DNA from 4 places in the Sporosarcina sp. P26b genome. Region 2 is predicted to be linked to each of the others. Evidence: riboswitches for the same ligand, from Rfam matches in the RefSeq annotation. Region 2 holds a riboswitch; each other region holds the start of a gene.
The links. Region 2 has a riboswitch for S-adenosylmethionine ahead of CSV69_RS10710 (methionine biosynthesis PLP-dependent protein). Riboswitches for the same ligand answer to the same signal wherever they lie in the genome.

Region 1 (8,242 bases), on a different contig from region 2:
ACAGATAATTCTTGATGACTTCATAACCCCTGACCAACCACTTTTGTGTTACAGTTGTTACATAAAAGTAGTTGGTTTACATACCGCTAATTAGATGATCTTGAAAATGTTTTATAGTGAATTCTTGTAATGTAGAGATAGAAGAGAATCATTTCTAAAAAGGAGGACGGCATGAACCTAGGCCTTATTGTTTCATTGATTATCGTTGTCATTGTTTTAGTTGTCGGATTACTTTTGACCATGTCCATTGCTAATTCTAGTACTAGTTCCAGCACTAATTCCAGTACTAAAACGTACAGTAGTAAAAAAAGCTTTTCCAATTTAATGTGGATTTATGTTTTATCATTACCAGTAATTATTATATTGACCGTTATAGCTATATTTATATTTTACTAACTATTTGAGAGTGAAATTACGTTCGATCTCCTAACTTCTCGGCGTGTAAAGGCACTATCTTTATCTATAATGTATTAATGTTCTTGGATACTTACGTTCTAACCCATTTACAATACAAAACATTTATATTTCAGCAGACGCAAAAACGCCAACTCCATAATAATGGAGTTGGCGTTTTTAAAATATATAGTGGGAAAACGGCTTACATCATGCCGCCCATAGAGTCCGGGCTATTACACTTGTATATCTTCTAGTACAAATCGTTATACATCAACGTTCCGGAATGTTTCGTTCAATTTAATTATATCAACTTATACTGGTTTTTATAATTTTCAGCATCAATTACGGCATCAAATATGACCTTGTGGCATCAGAAACAGATAGCTAAAAGTTTTTAGATTCCGCCGTCTGTTTTCTTGTAAAGTATTGCTAATTTGGATCGGTAGATGAAGTGCTATTTAGTGCTAAAATATCATTCTTGCACAAATTTCTCAATATCCCTAAGCCACAGTTTTTACTTCGCCCTGTAAATTGATATAGCTGTGAAATTTAATCGAACCTTACTATATCTGTATTCAATGGCTTTCTTTTCGTAATCATTTAAACTATCCTATATGTCTATACCGGTTCAGGAAGATTCGGGGTCGTATTGAAGGAAGTGCCACACCCGGAAATGGACAAACTTCCGGGCGCTGGATAAGTGAAGATAAATTCCTGGTTGTGCATGAAACGAAAACAAAGTACCTGGGTAACATTGAATTCGGAGTTCAATGTTGCACAGGTACTCTTTATTAAATATTGCAATTTGGGCCATTTTTTTGCCCCAATAATGAGGATAAACGTTGGTGTAATTATTACAGAATCCATTTGAAAGTAAATGCCGTTCTGTTTAAGGCAGATGTCATGCAAAATTATGTGTGGGTATGGGGGGGAATTCTACCAGATGCTTGTCAAGGTGCTGTCCCCCCCCAAAGCCTGCTTTGCGAATCCGGAATTCCTCTTTAAACTTTTGAATTTCCGGATGTAACGGATGCAATCGTTGGAATTAGTGCATTTAATCCAATTAGTTTTTTGGGTTTTGATATTTGTTTATAGATCATCTTTTATCACCTTTACGTTAGCTTACCAAAAGGTTTAACAAATTTCTGTGGTTTTTGACATAGCTGAATTTTGGATGTGCTAAATAGCAGCATAATTGAGATTTTGGGGTTATTTGTGCTTTAAAATCGGTTTTTGAAGTTACTATTTTGGGGGGAGTGGACGCGAAGGTTGGGCGGTCGAAAGGGAGATTCCCACACTACCACAGTTTCATCGCCCTATTTCCAACAAAAAAAGGCAGAGCGTCGTGAAAACGCTCGACCCCCTACCCAATCCTTATTATTTTCCCCAGTGCTCCGCGATGAATTCAGTGCGGCCAGAACGGGCACGGTTGTCTGTGTAATGTTCTTTTTCTTTTATGTAATAATCTTGATGGTATTCTTCAGCCCGGTAGAAAGTTTCTGCGGGGCGGATTGCTGTGACGATCGGTTTTGAGAAAACGCCGCTTGCCGCTAGGTTGGCTTTCGATTTCTCGGCAACTTCCTGTTGCGCTTCTGTGTAATGGAAAATCGCGGTTGTGTACGATGAGCCGCGGTCGTGGAATTGACCTTCTGCGTCTGTTGGGTCGATTTGTTGCCAGAATACTTCGAGCAACTTTTCATATGAAAACAAAGCAGGGTCAAATGTGATTTCAACAACTTCCACATGGCCCGATTCACCATTTTTCACATCTTCATACGTTGGATTATCGAGATGCCCGCCCATATAACCTGACTCGATATCTTGGACGCCTGGCCATTCTTTAAACGGTTTCACCATGCACCAGAAACATCCTCCTGCAAATGCAGCTTTTTCAAACTTTTTTTCAGTCATTGTCTATATCTCCTTTCAATTATAGCGAGTGTACAAAACGCCTCTTTTAGTAAACCGGTACCCATCCTTCTTGTGTTACGAAGATGCGGGCAGCTACTACTTTGCGATCGGCTGCGAGTGTGAAATAGTGGCGGATGTTTTCCGGAACGGAAATTAAATCACCTGGGTTAAGATGCACTTCAAAGAATCGTTCGTCTTTTCCTTGAATGATGAATACGCCGTGACCACTGACTATGTAACGCACTTCATCGTCTGTATGGTGGTGTTCTTGTTCGAAGTTTTTCAGAAGTTCATCCAAATTAGGTGTCGCATCTGATAGTGAGATAATGTCTGCCGTTTTATAACCGCGGCGCTCTGAAATATCGTCGATTTCTGTTTTAAAAGCCTTAAGAATCTCTTCTTTTTCCTCATCAGTTAAATTGAACTTTTCACGAAGATTTTCGGGTAGCTTTTCGATATCCCAATGCTCATAAATGACTTCTTGTTGCTCCAGAAATGCCGCAACCTCTGTTTGTGTTTCAATAACCTCGTTTGTTCCTTGAATAGTAATTGTCGCCATTCTACTCTTCCTCTCTTCTGTTAAATTGATAGTTCCTTACTTACACTTACACATTCAAGCGGGCTTCAATGATCCGAATGCAGTCATGAAAATTTGTGAACGGGGAAAAAGGAATGTTCAAGTCCTCGCATTTTTCAAGTAAGAAATCCCGCGCAATGACGATATCCGCAAGCTTCGCCGCTTCCAGATCTGTAATCGAGTCACCGATGACAATACTCGTTTGCTGCTGGGCAGTGTTCTCGCGAATAATCGTCGGCTTACAGCAACCGCAGCCTTGATTTACACAGTTTTCATCACATTCATGCGGGTAAAGGATGTTGATGTGTTCTCCTGAAAAATCGCTTTCGTTGCAATAGACTTGATCGAATGGCCCGAATGGTTCAAGCAATGGATGGATGAAAAAGTCGATGCCGCCACTTACAATATAGAGCGGTATATTTTTTTCGCGGGTAAACTGAACAAATTCACCAAACCCTTCCCTGATTTCGGCATCCTCCAAAACGAACGACACGATTTGTTCTTTTTGGGAAGTAGGCAATAAAGCAAAGAGCTTACTGACCCCTTTTTGAATGGACACCCTTTGCGCCATAATATCGTCCTTTATCCCTTCCCATCCAGGGGGAGCGAACTTATCCATAATATTGACAATATTATCTTTCATCGTAATCGTACCATCGAAATCACAAAAAATTACCGGGTTGAACTCTGCACTCATACCTATTTGTCCTCCTTGCCGCCTATCAATAAAACCTCTTCTACTATAAGAAGAGGTCATTTATTCATCTTCTTATCTCCCAACAACACGTTGCAAGAAGTAGCACCGTGTCCCTCCACCTAGATAAGAAATCTCGTACTTTTTTCAATTGATTCTGATTATTGCATTGTTCGACTTCTTTGTCAATGAACGCTTATCCAACAGTAGTTTTATGAAATAACCGGGACGGCTTTATCCCGCGCCTTATTCTTTTCCTCTTCCTCTTCCGGTACGCGAATGAATTTAACAATAATCGCACTCACTACATAGAGGGCACTGAAAATCCACACAACCCCTTCGGCTCCGACTAGCCCGATAAACGCCAAAGCGATGGCTGGTGCTACGAATGTGGACAGACCCGCGGCGAAGTTCAACACGGACATTGCTGCGCCTTTATCCGCACCTGCAACGGATGGTACCAGTGCACCGATTGGTACATAACCCGCTACCAAACCGCCCCAGATGAATCCGACAATGCTCGTCATGAGAATACTTCCGTTTGTTATCACCGGAACATAAAACAGAAGAGGCGTGAAAATCGCACAGCCGATTCCACCAAACCAAATGATTGTGTTTTTCCAACCGAATTTATCCCCAATGAAGCCGAACACTAAATTGAAAATGATGTTTCCTAAGAAGAACGTACCCCATAATTGCAACCAAGCAGTTGTTTCAATGCCATGTTGCGCCATATGCATCGGTAAGAATACCGGAAATCCATAGACACTTAAACTATTGATAACACGGACAACTCCACCTGCAGCAACCCGTTTGTTCGTTTTCAAAATGGTGATGCCTTTCAATAATTCTGTGATTGCTTCTTTTTTGTTCGCGAGTTTTTTCTTTTCGAACTTGTCTTTATTGAGTACTAAAGCGAAGATCGCACCGACACATACCCAGAAAATAGATGTCCACATTGTATTGATGTAACCGAGATACTGGATTGCGTAACTTGAATACCACGCGCCGAGCACCATCATTCCCGCACAAAATGCAAACCAGAACCAACCAACGGCAGAACTCAATTTGTTTTGCGGTGTCTTATAAATGACCCATGTCAAGAAGGAATAGGCAAACAACGGATAACCGAAACCTTTAATGAAATAAGTGAGAAGCATAATCGGGTAATTCATCGTTGAGAAACCAAAAATGATAAACCCTGCAGTACCGACTATATAAACGGCTAACCCGAGTGCCATTGTACGTTTTGGACCAAATACTTCTACACAGACGCCTGAAAACCAAGAAGACAGCGCGATCGAAACTCCGTAGACTGTGAAAATCGCAGCTGACTGTTGAATGGTCAACCCACTTTCAACTAAGAAAGGACTTAGCCAACCGGCCTCAATTCCGTCCCCCATCATGAACAGCATGACACCGAAAAAACCCCATCCTAAGTTTTTCGTAATACCGATTTTTTCTAACATACTGTTCTCTCCATTTCTACTCTAAGATGCGAAACTCATTGATTCAAAAAAAACCCTTCCTGTAAAGACAGAAAGAGTTGGTGGCATACCTACCGCTAGCGCAATAAAAACATGCCTTACCCTTTCTATCTCTCAAGCTACGCTTGCTGGATTTGGCACAATTATGTTGCCGAAGTTTCATAGGGCCAGTCCCTCAACTTCTCTCGATAGAAAATAAACAATATGTAATTGGTCGAACAGTGTCAAAAGTTGAACTAATGAGTTAACTGTATAGAATAATTAATCGTAAGTCAACCACTTATTGAAACTTTCTAAAAAATAGTTTGAAATATGGTATACTTTCTATCATAAATCGTTTATTTGAAAGGATTTTTGATATGAAATCGTATATTGATATAAAAAATGGTGTTGTCCCCTCGGTTTGTGCGCTTGATTGCCCAGACCAATGTGGATTGCTTATTCATAAAGAAGACGGGAAAATCATTAAAATTGAAGGTGATCCCGATCATCCCATCACAAAAGGCAGTATTTGCAACAAAGTTCGACATATGACTGAACGCCTTTATGACCCAAAAAGGATTACAACCCCTTTGAAACGCGTCGGGGAAAAAGGCGATGGACAATTCGTTCCAATCAGTTGGCAAGAAGCCATCACAACCATCACAGACCAATGGAAAAAACTGATTTCTGAAGACGGTCCTGAATCAATTCTACCCTACAGTTTCTACGCCAATATGGGGAAACTCAGTTCCAAAGGGATGGATCGCCGTTTCTTCAACCGCCTTGGTTCGAGTCAATTGGACCGGACGATTTGTTCAGTCGCCGGCGAGGTTGGCTACAATTACACGATGGGCGGACGTTTCGGAACAGACCCCGAAGAAATGACGGAAACGAAATTATTTGTTTTCTGGGGCATCAATGCCGTCAGTACCAATATGCACCAAATCATGATCGCGCAAAAAGCGAGAAAAAACGGTGCTAAAATCGTCGTCATTGACGTCCATAAAAACCAGACGGGACGCATGGCTGATTGGTTCATCCCGATTCTTCCCGGAACTGATGGAGCGCTTGCACTCGGAATCATGCATGTTCTTTATAAAGAAAAGCTGGTCAATCAAGCGTTTTTGGAACAGTATACAATCGGCTATGAAGAGCTCGAAGAACATGTATTGCACTACGACCCGCAAACGGTTTCCTCTATTACAGGTGTGCCAGAGGAAGATATCTATGAATTGGCGCGCATGTACGGGACCGTCTCTCCTTCGATGATTCGCATTGGCAATGGGCTGCAGCATCACGATAACGGTGGCATGATGGTCCGGACGATTTCCTGTTTGCCTGCTTTGACAGGGCAATGGGCATTGAAAGGCGGAGGTGCGCTCAAATCGAATTCCGACTATTTGACGCATAATACAGCCGCACTGGAACTTCCCGAACTTCAGGTAGTGCCAACGCGCAGATTCAATATGAATTTATTGGGACAAGCATTAATGGAGGAACAACAGCCGATTCGCTCATTGTATGTCTACAATAGCAACCCCGCCGTTGTCGCACCGGATGCCAATAAAGTACGGGATGGCTTAGCACGCGAAGATTTATTCACAGTTGTCCATGATTTGTTTTTGACGGACACGGCCTTGTACGCGGACATTGTTTTGCCAGCGACATCCGCTTTCGAAAACACGGACATCTATACGTCTTTCTGGCATCACTACATTCATTTGCAGGAACCCGTCATCGAAACTTACGGGGACAGTAAATCCAACCCGGACGTTTTCAGATTGCTGGCGCAAGCTATGGGCTTTGACGAGCAACCATTTCTAGATGACGACGCGGAAATGGTTGACCAAGCGTTAAGCCATCTGTCTAATCCTCATTTATCCGAAGTGTCGTATGCTGCCTTAAAGGAAAAACGCTATATGAAAGCAAGCGGTACCGGCGATTTCTTGAACAATTTAAAGACACCGAGTGGTAAAATTGAGTTGTATTCGGAACAAATGAAATCAGCAGGATTCCCGGCGCTCCCTACGTATATCCCGATTATTCAGGATTCCGATCATCCTTTACTTTATGTACCTGCAATTAACCATAACTTCATGAACACGATTTTTTCGAACAATGAAAAACATATCAAGCTTGAGAAAGCACCTAAGTTGTTCATGAACCGGCTAGATGCGGAAAGTCGGGGAATTGAAGACGGAGCGGCTGTCCGTATATGGAATGAGCGCGGGGAATGTGAGTTTACTGTTTCCGTCGGCGAGCAAGTTCTTCCTGGCGTTGTTGTCAGTCAAGGGATTTGGGGAGATAAGTCGGGTCAAAAACGCCTTGTGAATGCTTTGACGCCAGATCGGATTGCCGATATGGGCGGCGGTGCAACGTTCTTCTCCGGGCGGGTTGAGGTGGCGGGTTTATAACTAGATATGTTGAATTAAAGAACCCCACTGAATCCGCTATGACTACCCCTTTAGGGTGAACATTATTGAGAGAGAGTTGCGCGAAGCGGAGTGTGGATTGTAATTCGCTTGGCGCTTTGGGGATGCCTTTGCCGCGCCTGCGCTGGGGTGTCCCATTATTGAAAGTATTTGGGTGATGTATAGACCGAGATTATAATGTGATTACTATTTGATACTAATTTCATTGAAGATAGACGCACTATAGGGTACAGGTCTTATCCCCGCTAATGAAATGCGCTTTCCTCCACAGAGACCATCCAGCGAAGGCGCGACTTCGTGGTAGCCGAAGCGATAAGACTGAAAGTGGTCTTCTTTCTGGCTTATCGCGGGAGGCATCCACAAAGCGCAGAAGCGGTATTAGCGGGAACTCCAATTCTATCCATTGTATAGGGACTGTTGTTAAATGCTTTCTCTCGGTTTATGTACATTAGTCGATATCGCAACCTAAATAGTAGTGGATTAGAAGGAGTGCAGGTTTAATCCCCAATAACGAAATACGCTTTCTAACCTGGACCATCCAGCGAAGGCGCGCCTACGTGGTAGCCGAAGCGATAAGACTGAAAGTGGTTTCCTTTCTGGCTTATTGCGGGAGGCATCCACAAAGCGGCGAAGCGTTATTAGCAAGATTTCTGATTCATTCTATCTAAAAAAACGAGCCTCTTGGATACAACCCCAGGAGGCTCGTTTTGTTCTTATACTGACTCGACAACGCCCCATTGGTCGATGGCGCGTTTCAGAGGTT
Region 2 (8,242 bases):
TCCATCTCGCCATCGCTCGTTTCAATAGAAACAATTTTATAGACTGCTCCGAGTGCCGGCTGATCGTATGCCGTAATTAACTTCGTACCGATACCCCAAATGTCTACTTGTGCTCCTTGTGCTTTCAAGTTCAAAATTGTGTACTCGTCCAAATCATTGGATACAACAATTTTCGCGTCCGGGAAACCTGCTTCATCCAACATACGGCGAGTTTCTTTTGACAAGAATGCAATATCACCGCTGTCTAGTCGCACTCCGATGAAGTTAATGCTGTCACCAAGCTCTTTTGCTACTTTAATAGCTGTCGGAACACCAATTTTTAATGTATTATACGTATCCACCAAGAATACGCAGTCTTTATGACGCTCTGCATAGACTTTAAATGCCGTGTACTCATCTTTATAAGCTTGGACAAACGAATGCGCATGTGTACCTGAAACATCCAATCCAAATAATTTTCCTGCACGGACGTTACTCGTAGATTCTACACCGCCAATAACAGCTGCCCGGGCGCCCCAAACTGCGGCATCCATTTCATGTGCACGTCGGCTACCGAACTCCATCACGATATCATCTTTCACTACTTGCTTGATACGGCTCGCTTTAGTGCTGATCAACGTTTGATAGTTCACGATATTCAATAATGCTGTCTCGATTAATTGTGCTTCTATAAGATTTGCTTCAATCCGAATAATTGGTTCATTCGCAAAAACGAGTTCTCCCTCTTTCATGGAGTAAACGTCTCCGGTGAAACGGATGTCTTTCAAATAGTCTAGGAAATCATCTGCGAATCCTAGTTCTTCACGTAAATAGACTAGGTCGCTTTCAGTGAATGAGAAATTCTCAAGATATGTCAAGATATGTTCAAGGCCAGAAAATACTGCATAGCCGTTGCCGAATGGAATTTTTCTGAAATATACTTCGAATACTGCTTTCCGTTCGTGGATACCATCTGCCCAGTATGATTCTGCCATATTGATCTGGTACAGGTCTGTGTGTAACGCTAAGCTGTCGTCTTTGTATGATGAAGTCATAGTCGTCTCCTTCTTCCGCTGCAATAATACTGTCATTATACACTATTTTCCCTATTTCTCAGTAAAGTAATCATCAAGTGGTGAATTGTCTTGAGAAATTGGATTTTAAGTATAAATGTGTTGGCACTGTTGTTTTCCAATACTGAATGTTAATGCATTAGAAAAAAGCTGATTTCCGATAGTTGTCGGAAATTAGCTTCTTTCTCACGTAATTATTTTACATCCGTTTCTTGTAAAGGTTCTGATCTTCAAAACCACTCAATAGCATAGGAAGAGTTTCTTGCGTTAGCAATCTTCTATAACAATATACGTCGCTTTGACCGGTCCGTGTACGCCAATGACTAAGTTCATTTCAATATCGGCGGAGTTGCTTGGGCCTGTGATGAAGTTGATGCAGGACGGAACTTTCTCGCCGTTGTTGAGTTTTTCCCGAATCATGTCTGATGCTTGGGTGATTCTTGGGACTAGTGTACTTTTTGGTATTAGGGCAATATAGTGTGTTGGGAGTAGGCTGACGGAACGTCCTTTGTCTGGGCTACTGAATAGTACGACGGTGCCTGACTCGGCTAGTGTCATGTCGCTGAAGGTGATGCCGATATTTGCTTGCTCGGCCAATTCAATATTCTTCTCCCCAAGTGAAGTGTCCCAACTATTGACTTCAATTTGTTGTGAAGGCCAATCAGTTTCTAGCAGCTTAGATAATCCGTATTCCGCAAAACGTTCGTCTTTCCATAAGGATAACGGTCCGCCACCGTAGGCTTTTACTACTTCATCAAGCGCAGCTGGGAGCGCCTCTTTTGTTGTTTCAACGATGTCTGTATGGATCTGCTCACATTGAACACGTAATACTTCTAGTAACTCATCAATTGAAGCGTTTGCAAGCACTGTGCGTTGAGGCTGATGTTTCCATTCGGGCTTTTCTACTTGTGCCTTCTGCTCACGACCTAATTGTGTCGCAATATTCCCAAGAAAAGCATCACGATTTTGAATTGTTCCTGTCATACTTATTTGCCCCCTTTCTGATCATAAAACCAGTCTCGGAAACGTGTATTTCCAACAGCCGGGAACTCCCGTAGATCCGTCCATTCCTTTAACGGACCGGGCCCTTTTGAGATACGATCATTTTTAGTCAATGGCTTCATAGCAGTGGATGCAACTTTCGCACCCATCGAGTACAACGGGTTTGAAGAAGCACCTATGCCAAACGCTTTCATCGCAAGTCTTTCCGAAATTGGGGAGCGACCTTCTTCTTCTACAATGATACGGCGATGAGTATGAAGTAGTTCGTGAAGAGGGATTTTCACTGGACAAGCATCTGTGCACGCTCCACATAATGTAGAAGCGAACGGCAACTCCTTGAAGTCATCGTATCCTCCAAGCAATGGAGATAGTACGGCACCGATCGGACCAGAATAGATCGAGCCGTATGAGTGTCCGCCAATATGCCGGTAGACAGGGCATACGTTAACACATGCAGCACAACGGATACATTGCAGTACGGACTGGAATTCCGTGCCTAATATTTCAGAACGTCCATTATCGACTATCACTAAGTGAAACTCTTCAGGTCCATCTATATCTCCTTCATCGCGAGGACCTGTTAATGCCGTTACATAACTTGTTAATTTTTGTCCTACTGCACTTCGTGTCAATAAACTAACTAGCACTTCGAATTCTTCAAAGGAAGGTACTACCCGTTCCATCCCCATGACGGTAATTTGGGTTTTTGGCAACGCGGATACAAGTCGCGCATTGCCTTCATTGGTTACAAGACTAATAGAGCCAGTTTCAGCTATAGCAAAGTTGCATCCTGTAATACCGATATCCGCATCTAGAAATTCCTGACGCAGTTTTTCCCGTGCATGCAAAGCTAATTCTTCGGGTTTGGATGTATTATGATAATCTAATTTCTCCGCGAACACTTCGCGGATTTGTTCTCTGTTTTTATGAAGAGCTGGTGCTACGATATGGGACGGTGGGTCATGGTCGTCTACTTGTAGAATATACTCGCCTAAATCTGTCTCGATAACTTCGCATCCAGCTTCTTCTAAAACAGCATTCAAATTAATCTCTTCCGTTACCATAGATTTTGACTTCACAACTTTTTTGCCATCTTTTTCTTTGATAACATTACGAACATAGTTACTCGCTTCTTCAGCGGTTTTTGCAAAGAAGACATGGCCGCCACGCTCTGCTACATTTTCACTTAGCTGGTATAAATAAAAGTCTAGATTTTCTAGAACATGCTGACGAATTTCTTCCCCATGCGAACGCCATTCTTCCCAACTGCCCAACTCTTCCGCGGCATCCAATCGTCTACCATGTAAACGCTCCTGAGCACTTGCCACTGCTTGTCTCATAAAATCGTCTGCTATATTGTCTTTTGTTCGATCCGTAAAATTTTTCTTGCTGAATTTCATCGACATACTTATCACCTCACTTTTATTTACTCGTGGCTATTTAATACTTGTGCGATGTGCATTACACGGATCGGCTTACCGACCCGTTCTGCACGCCCTCCAATATTCATCAGGCAACCACAGTCCGCTCCAATTAAATAATCTGCTTCTGTCGCCATGGCACTATTGACTTTCTCATCTACCATTTGTTCCGAAATATCTCCCATCTTGACGGAGAACGTCCCACCGAAACCACAGCAATTATGCGCGTTTGGTAGCGGGATCATTTCGAGACCTTCCACCTGATCCAATAGTTTTCTAGGTTCTTCACTGGCACCTAGTAATCTCGTCATATGGCAAGAGGGATGATAAGTCGCTTTTCCTGTCAATTTTGCTCCTACATTTTCGACTTGCAAAACATTCACAAGAAACTGTGTGAATTCATACGTTTTATCCGCTAGCTTCTGTGCTCGTGGTAACCAATTCGGATCGTCTTTAAAGACGTCCGGGTACAATTTAAACATTGTCGCACATGATCCAGAAGGTGTAACTACGTATTCAGCGTCCTCAAACGTCTTAATCATATTCTTCATAGCTGACTTTGAACTTTCAACATATCCACTGTTATAGGCAGGTTGTCCGCAACATACCTGTCCTTTGGGAAATGACAACTCACAGCCTTGTCTCTCCAATACTTCCACCATGTCTTTGCCTGCGTCTGCATAAAACATATCAACCAAACATGTTATAAATAAGCTAACCTTCATCCCTTTCACCTCTTCGCAATATCTTTATAGTCAACAGGTCATCAGATGACTAACTTTTTACATAGCATACTATACTTATCCTTCCATTAACAGAGCATTCATTCATTATTATTAAAAAATTCACTCAACGTATAGTGAGTGAACAGTGTTATTCATGTACCGACTGCCAATATGTCGTTAACACAGACTCTACATTCAACAAGTGGGCTTGCATGGTACTAGCCGCTTTTTCTGGTTGCTGTGATTGAATAGCTAAAAAGATCGCCTCATGTTCATCGTGTAAACGCTCTACTGTTGCTGTTTCTGTGTAGAGACAAATGCGACGCGTCTCTCTCATCGATTCACTCATCAACTCGGCTACTTGACTTAATAAGTTTAGCAATAACGGATTTTTTGTTGCTTCTGCGATGGCAAAATGAAAGTCCAGATCCGCTTTTTCTCCCAGTAGAATATCTCCGGCATGCTCCTTCATTTCATGAAGCGCCGTTTCCATTTTCTCCAAATCATCTGCTGTACGTGATTCCGCTGCATTCGCCGCCGCTCCGGTCTCCACTATTTTTCTTACAGCCAATAAGTGTTGAATATCCTGTTGATTCATAAGCATGGCACTTTGCAGAGGAAAGATTAGATCGACAGAAGAGAACTCCTTGACGTATGTACCCTCTCCCTGACGCATTTCAATCAGTCCTCTAGCACGTAATGTAGATAAGGCTTCACGGATTGTAGATCTGCCAACGGTAAAGTTTTCAGCCAGTTGCTGTACAGAGTCCAATTTGTCACCCGGTTTTAACTCTCCCGACTGTATAGAGTTCAATAAACTATCTGCTACTTCTTCATATATTTTCTTTGGTTTAATTTGCTTATATTTCATCTTGCTCACTCCGTCCTATCACTAACCCAGCTTATCTTCTCTAATTGTAATAAACTTTGCTTACAATCCTTGCCATCGCGGTAGCCTGATAAACTTCCGTCTTTTGCAATAACACGGTGACAGGGTACTACAATCAACACGGGGTTTTTACCTATTGCAGATGCCACCGCACGAACAGAAGATACATTTCCTATACGTTCCGCTATATTTGAATATGTACGAGTTTCCCCATACGGTATTTGTTGAAGGGCTTGCCATACTTGTTGCTGAAATAGTGTCCCTTTTAAATCGAAGGAAACCGTTGGGAAGTTCGTTATTGTACCTGATAAGTACTCTTTCAACTCACTTATATAGACTGTTAACTTCGTTTTGTCTTCTATTAATCCTTCCGTATCAGAGCGTTTCAACCATTCCTTTAATCGCTCTACACTATCGTCAGCCATTCCGACATAGCACAGTCCCTTTTCCGTAGCTGCCAGTGTCACTAGCCATTCATTAAATTCAAATTGTGTCCAATACACCAAAATATTCACTCTCCTTCATCCGAATAGTTTTAAGCCCACAGCCCCTAGAATAATGAGCGAAAGAAAGAAAAGACGTTTGAGGCTGGCGGATTCTTTGAAAATCAATATTCCCATCAACACGGCTCCAGCTGCTCCAAATCCTGTCCAAACCGCATAAGCTGTACTCATCTGAATTTCTCTCATCGCAAGTGACAAGAAAATAAAGCCGAAGCCAAATACCCCTACAATGAGAAATAATCGTTTAATGGAACGCTTTTGCAAGTAATAATTGATACTCATTACACCGAAAATTTCACCGAGACTGGCAATAGCTAAATACACCCATGCCATTATCAGCCACCTCCTTCTGCATCCACCTGATCATCGTCCGTTGTAAGCTTAATGCCAACTACGCCAATGACAATCAAACCGATGAACGATAGCGTAACCCATGTGAACGCTGCATGAAAGACGAATATATCCACTAATAGGATAGCGGCGGCGCCGGATCCTGTAAAGACTGCATACACCGTACCCGAAGGCAATTTTTCACAAGCCTTAATAATGAAATAAAAACTAAAGATAATGGCCACACCGGTTCCAGTCCATTGGAGTACTGTGTCAGAGTACCGAAGACCGACTACCCAGAGGATTTCTATAACTGCCGCCAATGCGACGTAACTCCAAGCCATAAGGAAGACTCCCCCCATCGTGATGCGTATCTAGTAAGTATAGCAAATATTTTACTGAAACAAAAAAATCATCTGATCACACTTTAAAGGAAGCTTGCATCTAGTATATCTGCATGATAGAATAAATCCGTCAACAGTTTTGCCTATATTGCGAATATTCTTATCGAGAGAGACGGAGGGATAGGCCCAGAGATGTCTCAGCAACCAGCCACAGGCACGGTGCTAAATCCAAGGGTGACAATCACCTTGAAGATGAGAATATTGTATACACTTGTATGTTCGAGGGCCTATTCGAAAAGAAGAGGTTCTTTTTTATTTTTTCTAGGGGGATGGATATTCATGACAAACAACGGATTAGAAACAAGACTAGTACAACTTGGCAACCATAGCGATGAGAAAACCGGCGCAGTCAACACACCAATTTACTTGTCAACAGCTTATCATCATCAAGGACTGGGCAAGTCAACCGGGTATGATTACACACGCACAAAAAATCCAACACGTTCTGTTTTAGAAGAAGGAATTGCAAACTTGGAATCAGGAGATCAAGGATTCGCATGTAGCTCTGGGATGGCTGCCATTCAACTAATATTATCTTTATTTAAGGCTGGTTCAGAATTATTGGCGCCTGAAGACTTATACGGCGGCACGTATCGCTTATTTAATCAATATGAAGAAATGTATAATGTGAAGACTCGTTACCTTTCGTTCAATGATGTAGCAGAAGTCGAGCAAGCGATTACAGATCAAACAAAAGCGATTTTCCTAGAAACACCTACGAACCCGCTAATGCAAAATATAACAATCCGTACGTATGCGGAATTGGCTCAAAAGCATAATGTATTGTTGATTGTCGACAACACATTCTTGACACCTTATTTCCAGCGCCCAATCGAAGAAGGCGCAGATATTGTCATCCATAGTGCAACAAAATATATCGGTGGACATAATGATGTTCTAGCAGGTCTTGTCGTCGCTAAGGGTGAAGAATTATGTGAACGGTTATTTACAAACCACAATGCAATCGGTGCTACATTGTCCCCTCTTGATTCATGGCTTGTTGTACGCGGTTTAAAGACACTGCACTTACGCATGAAACAACATGACGCAAATGCAAAGGCGATGGTATCATATTTAGAACAAGAACCTCTTATTGTAGATGTGCTCTACGCAGGAATCGGTGGTATGTTGTCATTCCGAGTGCAGAACAGTGAGTGGGTTGGACCATTCCTAGAGAGTATGAATCTAATTTCATTTGCGGAGAGTTTAGGAGGAGTCGAAAGCTTCATCACGTATCCAACTACGCAGACGCATATGGATATTCCATTGGAAGAACGTAATCGTCGCGGAGTAGATGACCGACTGCTGCGTTTCTCAGTGGGCGTGGAAGACGTGGAAGATTTAATTGCAGATGTGAAACAAGCACTTTACGCTGCAAAAGAGGTAGTAGAAGGTGTCAAAGTACAATAATGTATGACCAACAGCTTAAACAGTCAATTTCATTTTGACGGTTCAAGCTGTTTTTGATTTGATCGAAATAACACGAATAACTTCATTAGTTAGACGTTAAAGTATATAATAGAATGAGAAATACGAATACAATTGGAGGCGGCTTTAATGAAACGATTAGAAAATAAAGTAGCAGTAGTAACAGGTGCCGGATCTGGTATTGGACGAGAAATCGCTGAACTATATGCCCGTGAAGGTGCAAAACTGATCATTGCAGATATGAATATGGAAGGTGCAGAAGAAACTGTCCAGACTATCATAAGTGCAGGCGGTGAGGCTCTTGCGGTTAAAACAAACGTTACCATTGAAGAAGATGTACAAAACATGATTGATACAGCTGTTGAGCAATTCGGCACACTGGATATTCTAGTAAACAATGCGGGGATCATGGACAATATGTACTCTGCTGCTACAGTAACTGATGATGTATGGGACAAAGTTTTGGCAATCAACACAACAGGAGTAAT
Region 3 (8,242 bases), on a different contig from region 2:
TTATTACAGACAGGAAATCCCGAGAGAACGAGTGCGTTTTTGTTTTTGGCACCATTCTTCGGGACGTTGTCGGGATGGGTTCTGTTGGATGAGAAGTTATCCATGTCATTGATTTTAGGAGGTATGCTCATCAGTTTGGGAATATTCCTCGTGAACTGGCGTAGCAAACGAGAGCTTAGAAGAGGACTAGTTGACTTGCCATAGACGACAATAAGCTTGAAGCTCGCTGAGAAATGCTTGGACTTCATTCGTCTTAGAACGAGTGCCTGTATAAAAAGCACGTTTAATTGGCGCGACTTTATAATCCAATATGGTTAGATCACCTTGTGCGAGCTCCTGTTTGGAACTGTGGCGCGACAAAATAGCGATGCCCAGCCCGCTAAGAACGGCTTGTTTGATACTTTCTGGCGAGCTCATAATAGTAGGCTGTACTTGGACTCCATACTGTTTAAGCGATTGATCAATTAATAGACGACTAGGATCTTCCGTATCAGGTAAAATCCAATGTGTATTTTGCAAATCTAGGATGGACGAGCTTCTCTTACGTGCAAGCGGGTGTGTAGCAGAGGCAAGAAGTACTAGTTCGTCTTGCATAAATGCTTCAGCCGATGGTAGGTTGTCCAGATCACTGCAACCAACGTCGACTTTATGACTTTTCAGTAATCGCGCAATGTCAGAAGAAGGAGCAGTTGTTAGTTCGAGCCGCATATCGGGATACTTCGCGTGTAGACGAGTGAGTACGTCTGGTAAAATAGCTTGCGAAATAACTGGTGAAGCACCAATACGTAAAGTTCCTTTTAGTGAGGTTGTTTGCGTTAAATCTATATTTGTATGATTAATCAAATCAATCATCTCCAATACACATTTTTATAGTGAATGACTTGTAGTTGTGACTGGTTTTTTTGTGAAAAAATAGCCTTGCAATAATCTGCAAGGCATCGAACACACCATTATTGAACTGTATAATTTTTGTGTGCGACGACAGTCATGTTGGAAGCTGCTCCAATATTTTCAGCGTCTTGTTCAGAAATTTTTACGATGACGGAGTTTTCAAGGATTTTGTGTATAGTCCCGGAAACTTCATAATCATTACGGTTGAAAGATATGACTTCGTCTACATACCGTGATGCTACAAAATCAGAAACTGGACGATCTTTTCGTGGGAATGCCAATCGAATCAACTCCTTCAGTAGTGTGGAATTTAGTCTGTCGCAATTTGTCAGTAAAACAAAACGGAAAATGCGTACAATAGCTTACTAGATCTAGTATAACACATTTCGGGAAATTATTCATCATACTAGAACTTTGTCGATTGGGCAAGTATTTTGTATAATCATTTGATGAAGTAGAAAGTATTGATCGTTATAGATAGAAGCTGACATGTTATACTACATCATATAAACCAATTGGTTGACATTATACCTCTGGGGGTATATTATTAGGATAACATATAGGAGGTTGAGCGATATGGAGTATGATGACAAAGTCAAAAATCGTTTGAAGCGTCTAGAGGGTCAAGTCAAAGGCGTCTTGCGTATGATGGAAGAGGGCAAGGACTGTAAAGAAGTGATCACGCAATTATCAGCCAGTCGTTCTGCTATTGATCGTACAATTGGCGTAATCGTTAGTTCCAACTTGATTGCCTGTATTGAAAACTTAGACGAAGCAGATGAACGTACACATGAATCTATTATTAGTGAAGCCGTGGATCTTCTAGTAAAGAGTCGATGAGCAACATCACTTGACTCTTTTTTTTACAGCATATAATATACCCCCATAGGTATTTATTTAAAATGATTTTCAAATAGAAGGGGACGAGAGCATGACAGAGCAAAAGAAAACAACGATTGTATTATTTAGTGGGGATTACGATAAAGCGATGGCGGCTTATATTATCGCGAACGGCGCAGCGGCATATGATCATGAAGTAACAATTTTCCATACGTTTTGGGGATTGAACGCATTGCGCAAAGATGAACCGATTAAAAGTAATAAAAGTTTCATTGAAAAGGCGTTCGGTAAAATGATGCCGCGTGGAGCAGATAAAATGGGATTATCGCAAATGAACTTTGCAGGAATGGGTCCTAAGATGATCAAGCAAGTAATGAAAAAGCATAACGCGATGACATTACCACAACTGATCGATATGGCAATAGAGCAGGACGTACGATTGATTGCCTGTACGATGACAATGGATTTGCTAGGACTGAATGAAGAAGAGCTTCTACAAGAAGTGGAGTATGGCGGTGTGGCAGCTTACTTAGGTGAGGCGCAAGATGGTCAAGTGAACTTGTTTATTTAATTTTTTTATACAAATAAATACCCCTGGGTGTATAGGAGGAGTACAATGATTCAGTCAGATAACGTGTTAGATGCAAAAGGACTTGCTTGTCCAATGCCGATTGTGAGGACGAGAAAGATGATGAAAGAGATGGATGACGGTCAAGTGCTCGAAGTCCAGTCGACAGATTCAGGGACCACGGCAGATTTACAGGCATGGGCGGAAAGTGTGGGGCATCAATACGTCGGTAATGTGAAAGAAGCTGATGTATGGCGCCACTTCGTACGAAAAGCGGGTCAGGAAGATCAGTCACAAAAAGAATATCCAGTTACAGTCGACAATAATGAGTTGTTAGATCAACTGCAACATCCAGATGCTGTGTTACTAGACGTTCGCGAAGAAGCAGAATACGCATTTGCTCATATACCTGGTGCCCTATCCATACCTCTTGGCCAATTGGATGAACGAATGTCGTACTTCAGTAAAGACAAGAAGCTCTTCGTTGTATGCCGAACAGGTAACCGCAGTGATATGGCATGTCAAAAACTAGTGGCAAAGGGTTTTGAAGATGTCACGAATGTAATTCCTGGTATGTCAAAATGGAATGGTGAAATAGAAAATACAGTAGGGGGTATGAATAAATGAGAATCATTCAATCAAGTGAAGTAGCAAAGCGCGTTATTGCGAAAGAGTCATTATTCATTTTGGATGTTCGAAATGAAACTGCATTTGAAGATTGGAAAATCGAAGGTGACCAAGTGCGCTATTTAAACGTACCGTACTTTGATTTATTGGATGGCATCGAAGAAATTGAAGACCAATTGCCAAAAGATGAGGAGATCCTAGTAGTCTGTGCTAAAGAAGGTTCGTCCGTCATGGTGGCGGAAATCCTTGAAGAAGCAGGCTATTCAGTAGGCTATCTTTCAGGAGGAATGAAAGCGTGGAGCGAGTATTTGGAGCCGGTGAAGATTGCCGATTTGAAATCAGGTGGTGAGCTCTATCAATTCGTCCGTCTTGGTAAAGGGTGTCTTTCCTATATGGTCATATCAGGAGGAGAAGCGGCAATCATTGACGCGACGCGGATGACAGATGTGTTTATGGACTTTGCTACGCAACGCGGTGTGAAGATCACAAATGTACTCGATACGCACTTGCATGCGGATCACATTTCAGGTGGTCGTCAGATTGCAAAAGCAACGGGGGCAACGTACTGGCTACCGCCAAAAGATGCAGAAGAAGTCGTATTTGAATATGCTGCATTAGAAGGCGATACGTCGATTCAAGTAGGTGATACTAAAATTGATATTCAAGCACTTTATTCGCCAGGACACACTATTGGTTCGACTTCATTTATTGTCGATGATAGCTATTTGATGACCGGTGATATTCTGTTCATTGATTCGATTGGACGTCCGGATTTGGCAGGATTGGCAGAAGATTGGGTAGGCGACTTACGTGAGTCCTTGTATAGTCGTTATAAAGAATTGTCAGAAGAACTAACGGTTTTACCGGCTCACTTCATGATTATAGATGAGTTGAATGAAGACGGCAGCGTGTCGGAAAAGCTTGGCGTGTTGTATAAGCAAAACCACGGCTTGAGCATTGAAGATGAAAAAGAGTTCAGAGAATTAGTCACGGGGAACTTGCCTCCGCAACCGAACGCGTATCAGGAAATACGACAGATGAATATGGGGAAAATCCAACCTGACGAAGAAACGCAACGTGAGATGGAGATTGGCCCGAATCGCTGTGCGGTACGGTAAATAGTTATATTAAATCAGCTGTAAAACAATAACCCACATTAAAAGGAGAAGATAAATATGAGTTCAACAACATTTTTAGACGCAAAAGGGCTAGCGTGTCCAATGCCGATCGTACGTGCAAAGAAAGCAATGAAGGATATGCAAACAGGAGATGTTCTGGAGATTCATACGACAGACAAAGGATCGGTATCCGACCTGACAGCATGGGCGGCTTCTGGTAATCATGAAATAAAAGACCAGCAACAAGAGTCCGATGTCTTTAAATTTTGGATCCAAAAAGGGTAAACTTAGGGTAGAGGGAATGGCTGTCTCCCTCTTTCATCAGGAAGAAGGGAGAACATCATGACCATTCCATTTATTATTACGATCTTCCTCATTGGACTCGTCGGCTCGTTCCTTTCCGGAATGATGGGAATCGGGGGCGCGATTGTCAAATATCCAATGTTGTTATTTATTCCTGCACTACTTGGTTTTACTGCGTTTACACCACATGAAGTAGCTGGTATAACTGCAGTTGAAGTATTCTTTGCGTCACTTTCAGGAGTTTTGGCGTACCGAAAAAGTAATCTGATTTTGAAGCCACTTGTTCTTTATATGGGGATTAGTGTGTTGATCGGCAGTGTGATCGGCGGTGCAGGTTCCAGTATGCTATCAGAAGCGACTGTAAATATCGTCTATGGTATTCTGGCTGTGCTTGCGGCAATTATGATGTTTATTCCGAAAAAGGGGTTGGATGATCAGCCGATTGAAGAAATTACATTTAATCGCATCATAGCTTCCAGTGCGGCATTCATTGTTGGATTGGCAGCAGGAATCGTTGGAGCTGGTGGTGCATTTATCATGGTACCGATTATGCTCGTCATCCTAAAGATCCCAACACGCGTTACAATTGCTACATCATTGGCCATCACATTACTATCATCAGTAGGTTCGGCGTCAGGTAAATTTTTCACTGGGCAAGTGCCGTACGGACCTGCTCTCGTCATGATAATCGCAAGCATTATCGCAGCTCCAATCGGTGTGAAAGTCAGCCGTAGAGTAAACACCAAAGTCCTACAAAGCATCCTTGCCGTTCTCATCATGGCATCGGCCGTGAAGATTTGGTGGGATATATTCTAATAAAATCAACATCGCCAGAACATCGTTCATTGAACATGTTTCTGGCGATTTTTAGTGAAGTGGCAAGTGGAAAAACTTCAAACGTCACTAACATTAGATTAACGGCGGTTTCACTGTTCCATTTTTCATGTCAACATGTCAAAACTTATACTAATTTCAAAACATTCTATTAAATTACCTTGCAATAGACTCGGAATAGCCGTATACTATTTTTCAACGATGGAAAACGAATAGACACACTCTTATCAAGAGCGGCGGAGGGATTAGGCCCTGTGATGCCCGGCAACCGGCGAAAGCAAAGGTGCTACTTCCTACAAACTATAAGTAGTTTGGAAGATAAGGGAGGAATAAGCGAAAGCGCAGCCCTCTTCTTATTAGGAAGAAGGGTTTTTTGTGTACCTAAGCTCCCTCTTGCACTTTTCGAGTGTCTAGTTCCAGAGGGCAGCTGCTCGGGACGTTTCGGTCTAAACGAAAAGGAGAAGAACACTCCTTTGTGTTCAGCCCTCCAACGCCTGTCGCAGCTAGGCGCCCTCTGCCACTTTTCGAGTGTTCCATCGATACATGATAAAAAGACATGATAAAAAAGGGGAATGGTTATGACGAATTTACAGCCAGAAACGATTTTATTACATGGAGGGCAAAAGCCGGATCCGGAGTCGGGTTCACGTGCGTTGCCAATTCATCGTACGACTTCTTATGTATTCAGAGACACGGAACATGCTCAAAACTTATTTGCCTTAAAAGAAGCAGGCAATATCTATACACGTATCACGAACCCGACAGTAGCTGTTTTCGAAGAGCGCGTTGCACAGCTTGAAGGAGGGACTGCGGCGGTTGCGTTGTCTTCCGGAATGGCGGCCATTGCGTTCTCTATTATGAACATTGCCGAAGCTGGCGATGAAATTGTTGCAGCTAGCAATCTGTACGGTGGTACATACAACTTATTTGCTGTGACATTACCGCGTTACGGTATTACTGTAAAGTTTGTTGATGCTTCTGACCCGAAGAATTTTGAAGCAGCCATTACGGATAAAACAAAAGCCTTGTTTGCAGAAACTATCGGTAACCCAAGCTTGCAGGTTCTGGATGTGGAAGCTGTTGCGAATATCGCGCATGAAAATGGGATTCCATTGCTTGTCGATAATACATTCCCATCTCCATATGGCTCGAATCCGATTGAATTCGGTGCGGACGTTGTTATTCATTCAGCAACGAAATGGATTGGTGGGCATGGTACGACAATTGGTGGAGTAGCGGTCGATGCAGGTAAATTTGACTGGACGCAAGGAAGATTCCCTGGGTTCACAGAGCCTGATGAGTCTTACCATGGCTTACGTTACGGTATCGACACTGCAGCGGCTGCTTTCGCAACAAAACTGCGTGTGCAATTGCTAAGAGACTTTGGTCCATGTCTAGCTCCTGACAGTGCATTCAACTTGTTGCAAGGCCTAGAAACACTTCATTTACGCGTACCTCGCCACAATGAAAATGCGCAGAAAGTGGCGGCATTCCTGCAAGGTCATGATGCAGTAGAATGGGTGACATATACGGGTCTTGAAGATCATCCTACAGCGGAACTGGCTACTAAACACTTGAAGAACGGGTACGGCTCCATCATTGTATTTGGAATAAAAGGTGGTCGCGATGCAGGTCGCGAAGTTATCGATAATGTGGAGATTTGGTCTCATGTCGCGAACGTTGGGGATGCAAAGTCGTTGATCATCCATCCAGCTTCGACTACACATCAACAGTTATCGGCAGAGGATTTGAAAAACTCGGGTGTAAGCGAAGAACTAATCCGTCTATCAGTCGGATTGGAATCGGCAGAGGATATTATTGCGGATTTGAAACAAGCAATTGAAAAAGCAACAAATTGATATACAAAAAAGGAACACCTCGCAAATTTGCGTTGGTGTTCCTTTTTTTACTTGCGTTTTATTCGTTTTCGTTCATCCTTCAATGATTTGAACAGGGAAGTAACCATCATAATCAGTATAATGGAGAATGGCAAAGCGGCAATAATAATGACGTTTTGCAATGCGTCCAATCCACCCACATAAAGTAGGATAATTGCGATGGAAGATTGAATGACACCCCATACAATTTTTAAATTATTAGGCGGAGTCAATGAACCGTACGACGACTGCATGCCGAGTACAAATGTAGCCGAATCCGCTGAAGTAATGAAGAATGATGTAATCAGCAAGATGGCAATGATGGAAATCACAAATGACCAAGGTAGTCCACTGAACATCTCAAAGATTGTCAGTTCAGTTGCGCTTGAAGCCAGGTCGATAATGCCTGCTTTTTGTGTTTCGATCGCTGTAGTACCGAATGCTGCGAACCAAACCATACTCAATACTGTAGGTACAACCAGTACGCCTATCATGAACTCGCGAATCGTTCTGCCTTTTGAAACGCGTGCAATGAACATACCGACAAATGGTGACCAAGCTATCCACCAAGACCAGTAGAAAAGCGTCCAGTCATTGAGCCATGAACGATTTTCAGGCGTCAGTGGTGCTGTACGGAAACTCATTCGAATCAGATGTTCCAAGTAACCTCCGATAGAATCAGTGAACATGTTGAAGATTAATAATGTTGGGCCGAGCGCGATAATGAAGATTAACAAAGCTAATGCCAATATCATATTGGTATTGGATAAAATTCTTATTCCTTTTCCAAGTCCACTCCATGCGGAAATCATGAATAATACCGTCACTATTGCGATGATGACGAACTGTGACCAGAATCCAATTGGGATATTGAATAAGTAATTGAGTCCGGCGTTAATCTGAACCGCACCGAATCCAAGTGATGTAGCTACACCAAAAACAGTAGCGAATATCGCGAATACGTCAATAACCGTCCCTAGTTTTCCGTCCACACGATCACCAAAGATTGGACGAAGTGTTGCGGAGATTAAGCCGGGTTGCCCTTTACGGAACTGGAAGTACGCTAATGCTAAAGCCGTCATACCGTAAACGGACCACGCATGGAATCCCCAGTGGAAAAATGTTTCGCGCATTGCTTCTTTATAAGCGGCTTTCGTTTCAGGAGCTGTTGTAGCAGGGTCTAC
Region 4 (8,242 bases), on a different contig from region 2:
AGCGAAGAAATGGCTCGAGAACGAGGGGATTTCATTCGAAGAACACAACATCGCCGAACAACCACCGAGCGAAGACGACCTTCGTAGCATGATCGCAAACTCCGGGCTCGAAATGAAGAAGTTCTTCAACACAAGCGGCATGAAATATCGCGAGCTCAATTTGAAAGACAAACTACCTACCATGACAGACGACGAAAAGATCGCACTGCTCGCTTCAGACGGAATGCTCATCAAACGTCCACTCGTGTCGGACAACCAAAAAGTGACCGTTGGTTTCAATGAAACAACATTCGCAGAAACATGGAAGAAATGATCTAGAATCTTGTCTTTACGCGGGAACTATGGCAAACTAAAGATAGATAAACTATTATATTTTTGGAGGTAACGACATGAGCACACCAAAAGATTTACGTTATTCAGAAGAGCACGAATGGGTAAAAGAAGAAGACGGTAAATACCGTATCGGAATCACACATTTTGCACAGTCTGAACTAGGGGATATCGTATTCGTTGAACTCCCACAAGTTGGCGATCAATTGAAATCTGACGAGCCTTTCGGAAGCGTTGAATCAGTGAAAACTGTTTCTGAATTGTATGCTCCACTAACTGGTAAAGTTGTAGAAGTGAACGAAAACCTTGAAGACAGCCCTGAATTGGTTAACGAATCTCCATACGAAGGTGCATGGATGGTTGTAGTTGAAATCGATGACAAAGCTGAATTGGATGCGTTAATGACAGCTGAACAATACGAAGAAATGACAGCTGAATAATCATCACAAAGGAAAGCGCTGGAACGTCTCAGCGTTTTTTTTACACTCTAGGAGGAAGCGCATGGACCTGAAAGTTCTCATTGTAGAAGGCGGTTCGGATCGTAAGCGGTTAGTGCCGATCCTTGCAGAGCCTGTAGAGATTCTTTGTACGAATGGTACCATCAGTGCGTACCACATCGAAGAACTGCTTGAGCCGTACGAGCAACATGAAATCTTCATATTTTTGGATGCGGACGCGTCAGGTGAATCCATTCGAAAGCTGTTCAAACAACTGTATCCGGAAGCTAGACACCTATACACGGATCGTCTCTATCGTGAAGTGGAGACGACGCCTATCAAGCTATTGGCCAGCATTTTAGCTGCCGCCAATTTTAAAGTACATCCTAAATTTTTGGCAGGTGGAACACATGAATAATTGGTCAATCGAAGACTGGAAACATGCAAAGGCGGCGGAGCAAATAGCCGCTTTTTATTTATTTACACCTATGTGTGGTACCTGTGCAGTCGCTTCGAAAATGTTAACGGTAATAGAAGCGATGCGACCGGAATTGCCCATTGGAAAAGCGGATTTGAATTACGTCCAGGATATTGCAATCGAATATGAAGTAGAGAGCGTTCCTTGTTTGCTCATTCAACGAAAAGGCGAGCCGATAGAAAAAATTTACGCTTTTCAATCTGTACCTTATCTACTGGAGAAGCTCAGTTGACAATAGAATTCGAAGTATGGTATAAGTAGATAATCAATTGAATACGTAACTCTTATAAAGAGCGGTGGAGGGAAGTGCCCTATGAAGCCCGGCAACCGTCACATATGTGAAATGGTGCCAATTCACTCAAAGTGTAATGCTTTGATAGATGAGAGAAATGGTAACGTACATATGTATATACGTTGGACCTTTCTGCTCAACTGCAGGAAGGTCTTTTTAAATTAAAGGTGGTGCGGAAAATGATTCAACTAGCAAACGTTCATAAAAGGTTCCAATTGAACCGTTCAGAAATTGTCGCAGTAGATGATGTGACATTTGACATCGAAGAAGGAGAAATTTTCGGCGTCATCGGATACAGCGGAGCAGGTAAAAGTACATTGATCAGACTACTGAATGGTCTTGAAACTCCGACGTCCGGTAGTATTAAGATTAATGAACAGGAAATGACGACGTTAAAAGGTGCAGGCTTGCGCAATGCGCGACAGAAAATCAGCATGATCTTTCAACACTTTAATTTGTTGTGGTCGAGAACGGTAGAAGAGAATATCATGTTTCCTCTTGAAATCGCTGGCGTGAAGAAATCGGCACGCAAGCAAAAAGTCAAAGAACTAATTGATTTAGTTGGATTGACAGGACGCGAAAAGGCGTATCCATCACAACTTTCAGGCGGTCAGAAGCAACGTGTCGGTATTGCACGTGCCCTTGCAAATGATCCGGAAGTATTGCTTTGTGATGAAGCGACATCCGCACTCGATCCAGAAACAACGAATGCTATTCTGGATTTATTAACGGATATTAATGAACGTCTTGGACTGACAATTGTTTTGATTACGCATGAAATGCATGTCATTCGTAAGATCTGTAATCGGGTGGCGGTCATGGAAGCCGGAAAAGTGATGGAAATCGGTAACGTGTTGGACGTTTTCCAATCTCCACAGGCTGATATTACGAAGCGTTTCATTTCACAAGTGACAGATACTGGTGATACGGATGCAGCGATGGCTCATTTACAAGAAGAAGTACCTCAAGGGAAGCTAGTGAAGTTAGCCTTCATTGGAGAGCGTACGGAACAGCCAGTGCTTGCTGAGTTAATCCGTAAATTTCCAATTGACGTCAACATCGTACAAGGGAATATTTCGACTACGCGTGACGGCGCATATGGCACATTAGTACTTCAATTGGTAGGCGATACAGCGGTCATTGATGAAGCAATCGTCTTCTTAGATGCCAATGAAGTAAAGACGGAGGTGCTGCTACATGATTGAGCAATGGTTCCCGAATGTTGACTGGGACAAAATGTGGCTTGCGACAGGCGAGACGCTCTATATGTCCGCATACTCGACATTCTTTACGTTCGTTTTTGGTATCGCACTTGGACTTATATTGTTTTTGACTAGCCCAGGACAATTATGGGCTAATAAAATGATTAACGTTATTACTGGCGCGTTCGTGAATATATTCCGATCAATTCCATTCATCATTTTAATTATTTTACTTATCCCATTTACAAAGTTATTGTTTGACAGCATGCGTGGACCGAATGCGGCATTGCCTGCGTTAATCATCGGGGCGGCTCCATTTTACGGACGCATGGTATTGATCGCGTTGCAGGAAATCGATAAAGGGGTTATCGAAGCAGCTCGCTCAATGGGTGCCAAAACATCCACTATTATTTTCAAGGTCTTGTTGCCTGAATCGATGCCAGCATTGGTTTCTGGAATTACGGTGACATCTATTGCACTTGTCGGCTATACGGCGATGGCAGGGGTCATTGGTGCTGGAGGGCTCGGTACACTTGCGTATTTAGAAGGGTTCCAGCGTAGCAGGGAAGACGTTACGATCATGGCAACGATTTTAGTATTGGTTGTCGTATTCATCATCCAAATTATTGGTGATCTCATTGTAAAACGTTTGGACAAACGGTAATAGGATTTTCAGGGTAACCTGTTGACCATAAAACATTCCATTAATGGAGAGGGAGAAATGTGGAGATGAAGAAATTTTTATTCGGTTTATTCGCAGCAGTATTAGTGCTTGCACTGGCAGCATGCGGAACGAAAGACGATAGCAAGGACGGGGCAGCACCAGATGTGGACGAGGCTGAAAAAGGCGAGAAAACAACATTGACAGTAGGGGCGTCTAACACGCCACACGCAGTCATTTTGGAAGAAGCAAAGCCATTACTAGCTGAAAAGGGCTATGATTTAGTAATTGAAAGTTACACAGATTATGTACTTCCCAATAAAGATTTGGATGAAGGTGAATTGGATGCGAACTACTTCCAACACATTCCATACTTAGAAAGTCAGATTGCTGATTTCGGTTATGATTTCGTCAATGCTGGTGCAATCCACATCGAGCCAATCGGTGTGTACTCTAAGAAATATGATTCACTTGAAGAACTTCCTGAAGGTGCTACAATCTTGATCAGTAACTCGGTTGCAGATCACGGACGTGTACTGGCTATGCTTGAGGAAAAAGGCTTGATTAAGTTGGCTGACGACGTAGAAAAAGTGAAAGCAGAAGTAGGAGATATCGTAGAAAATCCGAAAGATCTAAAGTTTGATGCGAACTACGAAGCGGCATTAATGCCTCAGTTATATGCGAATGATGAAGGCGATGCATTGTTGATCAACTCGAACTTTGCAATCGACGCTGGTTTAAATCCAATGGAAGATTCTATTGCGCTAGAAGATAAAGAGTCTCCTTATGTTAACGTAATTGCTGTAAATAGCGGTGACGAAGACAGTGATGCAATCAAAGCTTTGGTCGAAGTATTGACTTCAGAACAAATCCAAAACTTCATTTTAGACGAATGGTCTGGATCAGTCGTTCCAGTACAATAAACAAAGAAATGCCGGTAGCTATTGCAGCTACCGGTTTTTTATTAGGCTAGTTAAGCTCAATCATTTGCGTGAGCGCTCTATAGTGCCCGCTAAGCGCTCTATTCAAGCGTTTGAATGCTCTATAGGGCATGTTATTCGCTCTATTCGCATCCGTATTCGCTCATAGACCTCCCATAACCGCTCATAGACAACCCACGACCTCTAAATAAATTTACATTAACCCCAAACAAAATCTTCTTTATTCTTTCGACATGTGGTAAAGTTAATTTTGTTTGAGTAATACATATGTGTATTTGAGGAGGACGTATTGTGAAGTTTAAATTAGGGCTTATTTGGCGAATTTTGATTGCCATTGCCCTGGCAATTGGACTAGGCTTGTTATTGCCGACGATCCATGAAGGATTTGCGCATTGGTTCGTTCGTTTAGCAGCCACATTTAATATGTTATTCGGTGGATTCTTGAACTTTGTAGTTCCACTGATCATCATCGCGTTTATCGCACCAAGTATTGCAAAGCTCGGGGCAGGTTCAGGCAAACTACTAGGCATGTCTGCTGCGTTTGCTTATGGCTCTACAATTATCGCTGGTTTACTTGCTTATTTTGCAGCAACGAATATTTTACCGAACTTTATTAATCCAACGACGAAGACGGACATTGCAGAAGGCGCGCGTGAAGCGGGAGAAGCGTTCTTCAAAATGGAAATGGATCCAATGATGGGTATTATGACAGCGTTACTGATGGCATTCTTACTTGGAATTGGGATGGCAGCGATTAAAGGTAAGACGATGCTGTCATTTTTCGAAGAGTTTAACTTAATTATTGATAAGGTTATTTCTGTCGTGATTATTCCACTATTACCATTCCACATATTCGGGATTTTCTTGAATATGACGTATACAGGGGAAGTAGCGAATGTACTTTCTGTCTTTGTATTTGTTTTCATTATGATCATTATTCTTCACTTGATCATGCTGACATTGCAATACACAGTGGCAGGTACATTGAACAAGCGTAATCCATTTGTGTTAATGAAAACGATGCTGCCTGCGTATTTGACAGCTATCGGAACGCAGTCATCTGCGGCCACGATTCCGGTTACACTTCGTCAGGCGAAAAAGACGGGTGCTTCAGAACGCGTAACGAACTTCGCGGTTCCGTTATTCGCAACGATTCACCTGTCAGGTAGTACAATTACCATCGTCTCTTGTTCAATCGGGGTTATGCTGATGAACGGGTTCGACGTTAGCTTTGGTGCGTACTTGCAATTCATCTTTATGCTAGGTGTTACAATGATCGCAGCTCCGGGAGTACCGGGTGGTGCAGTCGTTGCCGCAACTGGACTTCTGACGACTATGCTTGGATTCACCGACGGCATGGTAGCATTAATGATCGCATTATACCTAGCACAAGATAGCTTCGGAACAGCAACAAACGTAACAGGCGACGGCGCACTTGCAATGATCGTCGACCGCTTCACTAAAAAAGTATAGAGATATAAAGGAGCTGTCCCTTCGCCATCATTTCAAATGACGAAGAGTGACAGCTCCTTTTTGACTTGCAAAAGTATAGGAAATAGGGGAAAGGTGGCATAGTGTTGGAGTAGGGATTTCGAGTACAAAAATCTACTTCCAATGCTACGCTTATCTTCACAATGTAAGCAGGTAAAACTTATTCATTGTGCATTAAAGCTAGAATTGTATTCTATTTTGAACTTGAACTTGAACTTGAACTTGAACTTGAACTTAAATTAATTTTAAACATAACAATAATTCAAATACTTAGTTCAATGAATAATCTAAGTACCTGTACTATCAAAGTAGGATGGAAGCGGAAGTTGGGGGCGAAGTGCAAAGATGTGCTCCTAACGCTTCGCTTTTACTCGCAAAAGCCGTTCTTCGTTACGGCTCTTCCCGCGGGCCCATGGGAAAGCGTCCCCCAACTGGAGCTTCCATCCCGAACCATTTACTAAGTAACTAACTATGCCCAAGCAATCGCTTTTAAACTCAACCTGCATAAAAAGTTCTAACTTCATCATTTTTCAATCAACTTTATTTTCTCATCTAATTCTTATGTACCAATCTACAGTTGATTCTCATTCACTAGTAGTCAATTGAAAAATAAATAACAAGAAAAACGCAGCCAGCCACAAGCTGCCAATGATATTGTTCAATATTTGTAATGATTCTTAAAGATTTGCAACCAACTCGAATATGAGTTAAGATTAGAATGATACTAAATAGAGAATGGATAAACCATTCAACGTGATCATACTGGAGGTATTGGAATGGCAATTTTGGAAATTAAAGATCTTCATGTCCAAATTGAGGACAAAGAAATCTTAAAGGGTGTTACCTTAACAATAAATACAAATGAGATCCATGCAATCATGGGTCCCAATGGTACGGGGAAATCTACGCTTGCATCAGCAATCATGGGTCACCCGAAATATGAAGTCACTTCTGGATCAATTACAATTGATGGAGAAGACGTATTAGCAATGGAAGTAGATGAGCGCGCAAGAGCAGGTCTATTCCTAGCAATGCAATATCCAAGTGAAATCACTGGCGTAACGAACGCAGACTTCCTCCGTTCTGGAGTGAACGCACGTCGTGAAGAAGGCGATGAAATTTCATTGATGAAATTTATTCGTGAAATGGATAGCAAGATGGAAGTTCTTGAAATGGAAGAAGATATGGCAACTCGTTATTTAAACGAAGGTTTCTCTGGTGGAGAGAAAAAGCGTAATGAAATTCTCCAGCTAATGATGTTGAAACCAAAGTTTGCAGTACTTGACGAAATTGACTCAGGTCTAGATATCGACGCATTGAAAATTGTTTCTAACGGAATCAACCAAATGCGCGGTGAAGGTTTTGGTTGCTTGATCATCACTCACTACCAGCGTTTGTTAGACTACATCACGCCGGACAAAGTGCATATCATCATGCAAGGTAAAATCGTTAAAACTGGTGGTTCTGAATTGGCCAAGAAACTTGAAGTTGAAGGATATGACTGGATCAAAGAAGAGCTAGGTATCGAAGACGAAACTGTTGGACAAGAAGCATAAGAAAGGGGACGACTCAAAATGACGGTTGAAACAACATTGGCATTGACCGAACAAGACGTCCGCTCTTATTCCGCAAAAGTGGAGGAAGCTGCTTGGATGGCAGATTTTCGTTCGAATGCTCTAGCTAAAGCTGAAGTACTCGAAATGCCAAGACCAGATAAAACTAAGATTACAAAGTGGAATTTCACGGAATTCCCTTCACATACAGTTGAAAGCTCAATCTTCGCGGGCTTGGAAGAAATGCCAACAGAAGCGAAAGCATTGATTGATGACGAACAACAACAAAACATTTACGTGCAGCACAATAACACACCTGCATACCTTTCATTGTCAGAAGATCTGAAGTCACAAGGCGTTATTATGACGGATATCTTCACGGCATCACGCGAACACAGTGAGTTGTTGCAGAAACACTTGATGACTAATGGTGTGAAAGTGGATGAGCATAAATTAACAGCTCTTCACGCAGCATTGATCAACGGTGGAGTATTTGTCTACGTACCTAAAAACGTAGTTATCGAAGATCCACTGCAAGTACTCTTCATTCACGATAATGAAGAAGCTTCATTATTTAACCACGTAGTAATTGTCGCAGAGGAAAACAGCCAAGTAACATATGTAGAAAGCTATCTTTCTACTATCGAGCATGCGGCAACTCAAGCGAACATTGTATCTGAAGTATTTGCTATGGCGAATGCGAAAATTGTCTACGGTGCAGTCGACGTATTAGCAGAAGGTATGACAACTTATGTCAACCGTCGCGGTGTTACTGGACCTCACGCACGCATTGAGTGGGCGCTTGGACTGATGAACGACAGCAATACGATTTCTGAAAACATCACGCATTTAGTAGG

Region 1: it holds a riboswitch for S-adenosylmethionine, as region 2 does, so the genes downstream of both, CSV69_RS13790 (MFS transporter) here and CSV69_RS10710 (methionine biosynthesis PLP-dependent protein) in region 2, are expected to answer to the same signal.
Region 3: it holds a riboswitch for S-adenosylmethionine, as region 2 does, so the genes downstream of both, CSV69_RS07125 (O-acetylhomoserine aminocarboxypropyltransferase/cysteine synthase family protein) here and CSV69_RS10710 (methionine biosynthesis PLP-dependent protein) in region 2, are expected to answer to the same signal.
Region 4: it holds a riboswitch for S-adenosylmethionine, as region 2 does, so the genes downstream of both, CSV69_RS12295 (methionine ABC transporter ATP-binding protein) here and CSV69_RS10710 (methionine biosynthesis PLP-dependent protein) in region 2, are expected to answer to the same signal.

What each region holds. Positions count from the first base shown of each region.
Region 1 covers NZ_PDYW01000022.1:7,510-15,751, reverse strand. The annotation lists gene CSV69_RS17430 (nuclease-related domain-containing protein) at 1,015-1,311, opposite strand; gene msrA (peptide-methionine (S)-S-oxide reductase MsrA) at 1,774-2,307, opposite strand; gene CSV69_RS13800 (1,2-dihydroxy-3-keto-5-methylthiopentene dioxygenase) at 2,354-2,866, opposite strand; gene CSV69_RS13795 (2-hydroxy-3-keto-5-methylthiopentenyl-1-phosphate phosphatase) at 2,913-3,581, opposite strand; gene CSV69_RS13790 (MFS transporter) at 3,791-5,047, opposite strand; SAM riboswitch class I at 5,170-5,260, opposite strand; gene CSV69_RS13785 (molybdopterin oxidoreductase family protein) at 5,425-7,461, shown strand; gene CSV69_RS13780 (2,3-diketo-5-methylthiopentyl-1-phosphate enolase) at 8,193-8,242, opposite strand, start outside.
Region 2 covers NZ_PDYW01000010.1:49,436-57,677, reverse strand. The annotation lists gene CSV69_RS10750 (nicotinate phosphoribosyltransferase) at 1-1,034, opposite strand, end outside; gene CSV69_RS10745 (LutC/YkgG family protein) at 1,320-2,036, opposite strand; gene CSV69_RS10740 (LutB/LldF family L-lactate oxidation iron-sulfur protein) at 2,039-3,460, opposite strand; gene CSV69_RS10735 ((Fe-S)-binding protein) at 3,481-4,200, opposite strand; gene CSV69_RS10730 (FadR/GntR family transcriptional regulator) at 4,349-5,071, opposite strand; gene CSV69_RS10725 (methylated-DNA--[protein]-cysteine S-methyltransferase) at 5,077-5,592, opposite strand; gene CSV69_RS10720 (DMT family transporter) at 5,611-5,925, opposite strand; gene CSV69_RS10715 (DMT family transporter) at 5,928-6,266, opposite strand; SAM riboswitch class I at 6,424-6,525, shown strand; gene CSV69_RS10710 (methionine biosynthesis PLP-dependent protein) at 6,606-7,736, shown strand; gene CSV69_RS10705 (glucose 1-dehydrogenase) at 7,884-8,242, shown strand, end outside.
Region 3 covers NZ_PDYW01000005.1:52,276-60,517, forward strand. The annotation lists gene CSV69_RS07080 (DMT family transporter) at 1-204, shown strand, start outside; gene CSV69_RS07085 (substrate-binding domain-containing protein) at 187-843, opposite strand; gene CSV69_RS07090 (DUF2187 family protein) at 951-1,172, opposite strand; gene CSV69_RS07095 (metal-sensitive transcriptional regulator) at 1,468-1,731, shown strand; gene CSV69_RS07100 (DsrE/DsrF/DrsH-like family protein) at 1,823-2,302, shown strand; gene CSV69_RS07105 (sulfurtransferase TusA family protein) at 2,348-2,926, shown strand; gene CSV69_RS07110 (MBL fold metallo-hydrolase) at 2,923-4,044, shown strand; gene CSV69_RS07115 (sulfurtransferase TusA family protein) at 4,102-4,329, shown strand; gene CSV69_RS07120 (sulfite exporter TauE/SafE family protein) at 4,387-5,163, shown strand; SAM riboswitch class I at 5,403-5,506, shown strand; gene CSV69_RS07125 (O-acetylhomoserine aminocarboxypropyltransferase/cysteine synthase family protein) at 5,760-7,040, shown strand; gene CSV69_RS07130 (glycine betaine uptake BCCT transporter) at 7,088-8,242, opposite strand, start outside.
Region 4 covers NZ_PDYW01000016.1:550-8,791, forward strand. The annotation lists gene CSV69_RS12275 (arsenate reductase family protein) at 1-313, shown strand, start outside; gene gcvH (glycine cleavage system protein GcvH) at 390-770, shown strand; gene CSV69_RS12285 (toprim domain-containing protein) at 832-1,185, shown strand; gene CSV69_RS12290 (thioredoxin family protein) at 1,178-1,477, shown strand; SAM riboswitch class I at 1,527-1,632, shown strand; gene CSV69_RS12295 (methionine ABC transporter ATP-binding protein) at 1,717-2,742, shown strand; gene CSV69_RS12300 (methionine ABC transporter permease) at 2,735-3,403, shown strand; gene CSV69_RS12305 (MetQ/NlpA family ABC transporter substrate-binding protein) at 3,469-4,323, shown strand; gene CSV69_RS12310 (dicarboxylate/amino acid:cation symporter) at 4,633-5,814, shown strand; gene sufC (Fe-S cluster assembly ATPase SufC) at 6,609-7,388, shown strand; gene sufD (Fe-S cluster assembly protein SufD) at 7,407-8,242, shown strand, end outside.